Linked DNA regions of Peribacillus simplex NBRC 15720 = DSM 1321. The protein of the gene in region 2 interacts with the protein of the main gene of each other region in a pairwise test. Links are inferred from orthologs where the notes say so. Each region holds a gene or a part of one and is shown on either strand. Other genes may lie near its edges.

Evidence for each region.
Region 1: the proteins of purT (region 2) and BS1321_RS21885 interact in binary tests that used the Escherichia coli proteins (3 or more experiments, as listed by UniProt). The link is inferred for Peribacillus simplex NBRC 15720 = DSM 1321 from one-to-one orthologs.

What each region holds. Positions count from the first base shown.
Region 1 is NZ_CP017704.1:4,522,654-4,525,759, reverse strand. Bases 9-2,782 are described here. They hold BS1321_RS21885 (polyprenyl synthetase family protein), read right to left. Parts: upstream 1,956-2,782; coding sequence 1,062-1,955; downstream 9-1,061. Other genes in these bases: xseA (exodeoxyribonuclease VII large subunit), read right to left, coding at 2,187-2,782; BS1321_RS21880 (exodeoxyribonuclease VII small subunit), read right to left, coding at 1,957-2,190; dxs (1-deoxy-D-xylulose-5-phosphate synthase), read right to left, coding at 9-812. Also shown: more of dxs, read right to left, coding at 1-8; more of xseA, read right to left, coding at 2,783-3,106.
Region 2 is NZ_CP017704.1:3,107,410-3,110,736, reverse strand. The notes cover bases 268-3,262. They hold purT (phosphoribosylglycinamide formyltransferase 2), read right to left. Parts: upstream 2,347-3,262; coding sequence 1,189-2,346; downstream 268-1,188. Other genes in these bases: BS1321_RS14890 (hypothetical protein), read left to right, coding at 2,622-2,948; BS1321_RS14900 (alkaline phosphatase), read right to left, coding at 268-525. Outside these bases: more of BS1321_RS14900, read right to left, coding at 1-267. UniProt on the Escherichia coli protein: Involved in the de novo purine biosynthesis. Catalyzes the transfer of formate to 5-phospho-ribosyl-glycinamide (GAR), producing 5-phospho-ribosyl-N-formylglycinamide (FGAR). Formate is provided by PurU via hydrolysis of 10-formyl-tetrahydrofolate.

The DNA.
Region 1 (3,106 bases), 1.4 Mb from region 2 along the record:
GGTCCCTTCGTTTTCTTGGCATATCTTAAATTCTCCAGCAATTCCTCATAATTATGACCATCTACTGGTCCAAGGTATGTGAAACCGAGCTCTTCGAAAAAGATTCCTGAGACCAATAAGTATTTCATGCTATCCTTCAAGCGTTCAGCTGTAGCCGCAAGTTTACCACCGACTGCAGGAATTTTTTTCAAAAGCAGCTCCAATTCATCTTTTGCCCAGTTATATTTACCTGCTGTCCGCAATCTTCCCAATATCGTGTGTAAAGCACCTACGTTAGGCGCTATGGACATTTCATTATCATTCAGGATAACGATCATGTCCTTTTTTTCATCACCGATATGATTCAATGCTTCAAGCGCCATTCCGCCTGTTAGAGCACCGTCCCCGATTACAGGCAAAATAAAACTGCTTTCACCTTTGATATCACGGGCAGCCGCCATTCCCATTGCAGCTGAAAGGGAAGTCGAACTATGACCGGTTTCCCAAACATCATGGGGGCTTTCAATCATTTTAGGAAAACCGCAAAGACCTTTATATTTCTTTAAGGTGTCGAACTCTCCTGCTCTGCCAGTCAGGATTTTATGGACATAGGATTGATGTCCGACATCCCATAAAATTTTATCATTCGGACTGTCGAATTCTTTATGCAAGGCTATAGTCAATTCGACGACACCTAAATTGGGACCAATATGCCCACCGGTCACCGATAATTTTTCCACAAGGAATTTACGTACTTCCACACTTAACTCGACAAGTTCTTCATTATTCATCTTCTTCAAAAAAGAAGGGTCTTTTATAGATAGAAGATCCAAACAGGACCACTCACTTTCTGTCATCTTCGGTTGTAAGCATAAACAAAGCCTCATAAAAGAGGGCTATGGAAGACTTGACCGAAAAATTGGTTTTAAGTTAAAAAATAGCCGCCAACACCCAGGTGATTTCGGCGGCTTATTATACCTATTTTATCACGTTTCTCAATTAAAAAATTCATTTTGATTTTCACATATTTTTGCACAATGAGTATACCATAAAACCTCAATTGATAACAAATTTAGCCACAATCAATGGTTACGGTTCGCTATTAAATCAGTTAGTTCATTCAACAAACACGTTTGTAAGTTTGTTTTTCCTAAAGCGGCATGGGCAAGTTCTATATGATGTTCCAACTTTTCCTTTGCCCCTTGCAGTGTAAGTAAAGAGGGATATGTGCTTTTATGATTCCCCACATCACTGCCAACCGGCTTGCCGATCAACTCGACGGACCCTTCAATATCCAGAATATCATCGCGAATTTGAAAAGCAAGCCCCAGGTGGTATGCAAAGTCACGTAAATGCAGTTGCTCTTCTTCATTCGCTCCAGCTAATATAGCTCCGGAAAGGATGCTTGCAGTCAATAACTTCCCTGTTTTATGTTCATGGACATACTCCAATTCCTGAAGAGTCAACTGTTTATTTTCCCCTTCCATATCGGCAACTTGACCTCCAACCATTCCTTCGGCTCCGGCAGACTTCGCAATTTCACTTACAAGGTTCAGCTTCATTTCAGCCGTCACCTCGGGATCGATCATTTCCGTCACCAATTGAAAGCTATATGTAAGAAGCGCATCACCTGCCAGTATTGCTACCGCTTCACCGAACACTTTATGGTTCGTCGGTTTTCCGCGGCGGAGATCATCATCATCCATCGCCGGAAGATCATCATGAATCAAAGAATATGTATGAATCATTTCAATAGCAGCCGCTGCAGGAATCCCCATCCTCAAGCTTTTTCCAAAGGCCTCCAGAACCGCAAAGACCAATAACGGGCGAATCCGTTTACCTCCTGCCTCCAGTGAATAGATCATAGCTTCTTTGACCACTGCCGGGGCTTTAAGTTTATTGACATATTCCACGATTTCCCGTTCTATAACCGTCTTATATTCTTTAGAAAACATTTCAAAGGACGCCGTACCCATGTCATTCTTCCTCCTGTACAGCGAAGTTTTCAAGTTCCCCATCTTCGCGTAAAATTTGAGTCAACTGATCTTCAACAGCCTTAAGCTTTGAATGGCAAAGCCTTGATAAATCCATTCCTTGTTTATATATGGAGATGGCTTCTTCCAAGGGCACATCGCCTTCTTCCAACTGTTCTACAATTTTTTCGAGATTCTCCATCGCTTCTTCAAATGTAGCTTCCTGTTTTTTTGTCATGGTTCAATCCGCTCCTTTATTTCTTTAATTTCACATTCAAGGGTACCATCTTTAATCGAAACCGCTATCTTATCCCCTTTGGATACTTGCTGTGTACTTTTCACTAATGTCTCATCCTCAGCAAAAACCAATCCATAGCCCCGTTCCATGATTTTTAGTGGACTGAGGGCAGACAAAGTGGCTGTAATATGGACGAACTGCTGTGATTTTTGCCGATAGATGGCTTCCATGGCCCTCCGTAAAACCTTTACATGCTGCTGCAATTCATCTTTCGCATTTTTCACCGCTTGTTCAGGATGCTGCTTTTTCAGAATATCGTTCAGCTGATTCAGCCCATCTCTCTTTTTCATGAAATATCGCGTGCTGGTCCTCCCCAGCCTGTCCATCGTCTTGTCTAGCTGTTCAAGCTTCTGTTCATACATTTTATGTGGATAACGGAAAGCATAAGACCTCTCCATCCTGGTCAAACGGGTTCGTTCAAAATTGACCGCTTCTTGAATCGAGCGGGTCAATCGATTCTTGCGGTTCATAAGGCGTTCGAGTATTTCATTCAAGTGAGGAACCGCTAACTCTGCTGCACCAGTCGGTGTAGGAGCACGCATATCGGCGACAAAATCAGCAATTGTAAAATCGGTTTCGTGACCGACAGCAGAAATTACTGGTATATCGGAATCATAAATCGATTCAGCCACTATTTCCTCATTAAAGGCCCATAGCTCCTCGATCGACCCGCCGCCCCTTCCAACAATGAGAACATCACTTTCCGCCCTTGCGTTAGCCATGGAAATTGCCTTCGCAATCGATTTGGCGGCATTATTCCCTTGTACAAGTGCTGGATAAACGATGATCCTGGCGATTGGATATCTCCGCTTGATGGTTATCAGGATATCTCTTAGTGCAGCTCCGGTCGGCGATG
Region 2 (3,327 bases):
ATAATCGTCTGCGATTGAATTCATGTTTTTCCGATTTTCATCATGGGCGCCAAAAGATGCAGGTGTAGCATGAGTGATTTCTGAAGTGGCAACCAATCCCGTCGCTTTTCCTTTTTCCTTTGCTGCTTCCAATACGGTTTTGACTTCAGATTTATCATTATCCACTGCAATGGCAGCATTATAAGTCTTCACCCCGGAAGACATTGCCGTTGCGGCCGAAGCTGAATCCGTTATATTTTGAGCAGAGTCCTCAGGGTAAGTCATCTGCTGGCCAACCAAGTATTTATCAAACTCTGTCCGTTCTGCCACCTTCGTACCAGGGTTATCTTTTAAATACCGGTAAGCGGAGGTATAGGAAACACCCATGCCGTCACCGATCAGAAAAATCACGTTATTAATTTCTGGTTCTTTTTTTGCATTCCCCTTTGCCGAAACACGATCCGCAGCGGACCATGATAAACTTCCAAATGCTAATGCAGAAACGAGCGTGATGGGTAAAACCTTTTTACTCCATGTGCGATTCAAATGAATGACCTCCCATTAATGTTTTCTCTTTAATTAAACTATAAGTGAAGAAAATGAACTCAATGTCAAGGCTATGTAAAAATGCAGTAGGATAATTGTTAAGACAAGGTAAAGGCAGCATGACTCGGAATTGTATGCCACTTTTATGAAGTTGTTGGTTATTCAGGAGAATCATCAGTAGTGGGGTCATATTACAGGTTTTAGAGGAATGAAAAAGATTTAGTTAACACCAGCGAGGTAAGTGATCTTGAACAAAGTTCTTTTCATTCAACGTCTTCAAATCGGGGTAATTTGTTAGGAGTTTGAAAGTGCTAAAGAATTAATGGAGAAAAGAAAAAAAATTCCGGTTGTTTTCAGAAATCCGCTCCCTTTCCGCCAACTGTCTACCAAGCGTCTAGCGGAGTCTCGGCTAGCCAGTTATTCGGCAGGAGTGTCGTAAATTTCTTCAAACTAGTGAGGGTTTCATAAAACAAGAAAAAACCATAAAGTCCAACCTTCTTAAACATGGTTCGGGATGGGACCCTTCCGAATCCCCTATTGTCGATAAACTGAAGCATTCAATCAGGATGCTTTATTTTCGCTTATAGAACTCTGTCGGGGGCCTGGTTATGGAGGTCATGCTATATTAAAAAGCGCTCCATTCAAAGAGCGCTTTTTTCACTATTATTTCTCTACAACTAAGCATTCCAAAGCACGGGCCGCATTCACTCTCGCCAACTCGATTGAATCGGCAGACGACAGGGCGACTGCGACCCTTCTACCTGCCTTTGTTACAGGTTTTCCGAAAAGACGCACTTGTGTATTCGGTAAAGCCAAAGCTTGTTCAACACCGACTATAGAATATTCCGATAACTCATCTTGCGCTTTTAATGGACGGCTGGCACCTGGGCTGATCAGCTTGATTTCCGGGATGGGAAATCCTAGAATCGCACGAATATGAAGGGCAAACTCGGACAAATTCTGAGTCACTAATGTCACTAGCCCCGTATCATGCGGACGTGGGGAAACTTCACTGAAATAGACTTTATCCCCTGAGAGGAAAAGCTCAACCCCGAATAATCCGTACCCTCCAAGTTCATCTGTAATGGCATGGGCAATTCTTTTCGCTTCCATTATTTGCGCTTCTGTCATATTATGCGGCTGCCAAGATTCAATATAATCCCCGCCCTGCTGAATGTGACCGATTGGAGCACAAAACATGGTACCATTTACGGCCCGGACAGTAAGCAGCGTAATTTCCGAATCAAAACGGATAAATTCTTCAATGATCACCCGTCCATTTTGAACCCGGCCGCCTTCCATCGCGATTTTCCAGCAATCCTCCAGGTCACCTTCCGTTCGGCACACACTTTGCCCTTTACCTGAGGAACTCATCAGCGGTTTTACGACATTGGGAAAACCAACTTCCTTGGCAGCTTGGACAAATTCTTCATATGTATCGGCGAATTTGTAGGCTGCGGTCGGAATCTCCAGGGTTTCAGAAGCCAACCTCCTGATTCCTTCACGATCCATAGTCAATTTAGCCGCTCTTGCCGTCGGAATGACATGAAAGCCTTCCTCTTCCAATTTGACTAGTTCAGATGTAGCGATGGCTTCGATTTCCGGTACAATCAAATCGGGTTGTTCTTTTTCTACAACTCCCCTTAGTTGCTCCGCATCCAGCATATCGATCACATAACTGCGGTGAGCGACTTGCATGGCAGGGGCATGTTCATAGCGGTCTACAGCAACGGTCTCCACACCCAGTCGCTGTGCTTCAAGTATGACCTCTTTCCCCAATTCACCCGAGCCCAATAATAAAATCTTTTTCGATTTATACATTCAGTCTCTCCTCCTTAATACTTCAAAATCATTATATACGAACTATAAACGAATAAACATAAATATTTATTCGTATTTTCATTTAAAATCACACTGAAAACTGGAAATGAATATATTCATTTTAGTTTTCGAATACCAACTTGACAAATGGGATTAATATACTTTATACTACTTTTATATAAAGTATATATATAAGCTGACTAGTTCACTGGAGGCTCTCTATTCAATAGGAATAGGGGGTTTTTTCGTTTTTATCAATGAGGGAGGAGTTTACTATGCAAAAGGAAATGCTACGGACCATTTCCCCTGTCATGAATGAGAAGCAAAATGGGGGCTTAGAAGATATGGAGTACCTTAATCTTCCTGACAGACTATTTTTCCACTGGTGCCAGCAGAAATATAGACTGAATAGAGGGGTTTACAACACGATCGATCATTGGTTCTATGAATATGGCATTGTCCATATTCTTCACCGCCGGATCAACCTTTTAGCCTTTTTGGATTTCGCTTCTACCTCGGAACAAGAAGCCGGAAAGACAAAGTTCATTAAATTCGGCAATGGTGGCCTAAGGCAAAAGTTACAGGAATTCATTGCAAATTGACCTGAATCTTATAGGGCCCTTATCAGTAATATGCCCATTCTCCACCTACTGGTAAGGGACACTTATATGAATGTCGAAATTTGCATTACGATTATTTTTGTAAATGTAAGCGCTTTCTATTATAATGAAATTAGGTTGGATGGCATGCGTGGCCGTCAAAGTATATGGCGTAGGTGGGGCCAATACTAGCGCTAAGGAAGTCAAAGAACTTCTTTACTGCAAAACTATCAGAATACCTTTTGGTAGGGGCTGCAACATTACTGGGACATGGAGAATGTCCGTTAATTTTAGGCTAAAAGGCGAGTTAATCATGCAATCGATAAGTAAAGCATAACTTTACTTATTTTTTGCAGCAGCCCTCATCGTTTCAAGTCTAAGA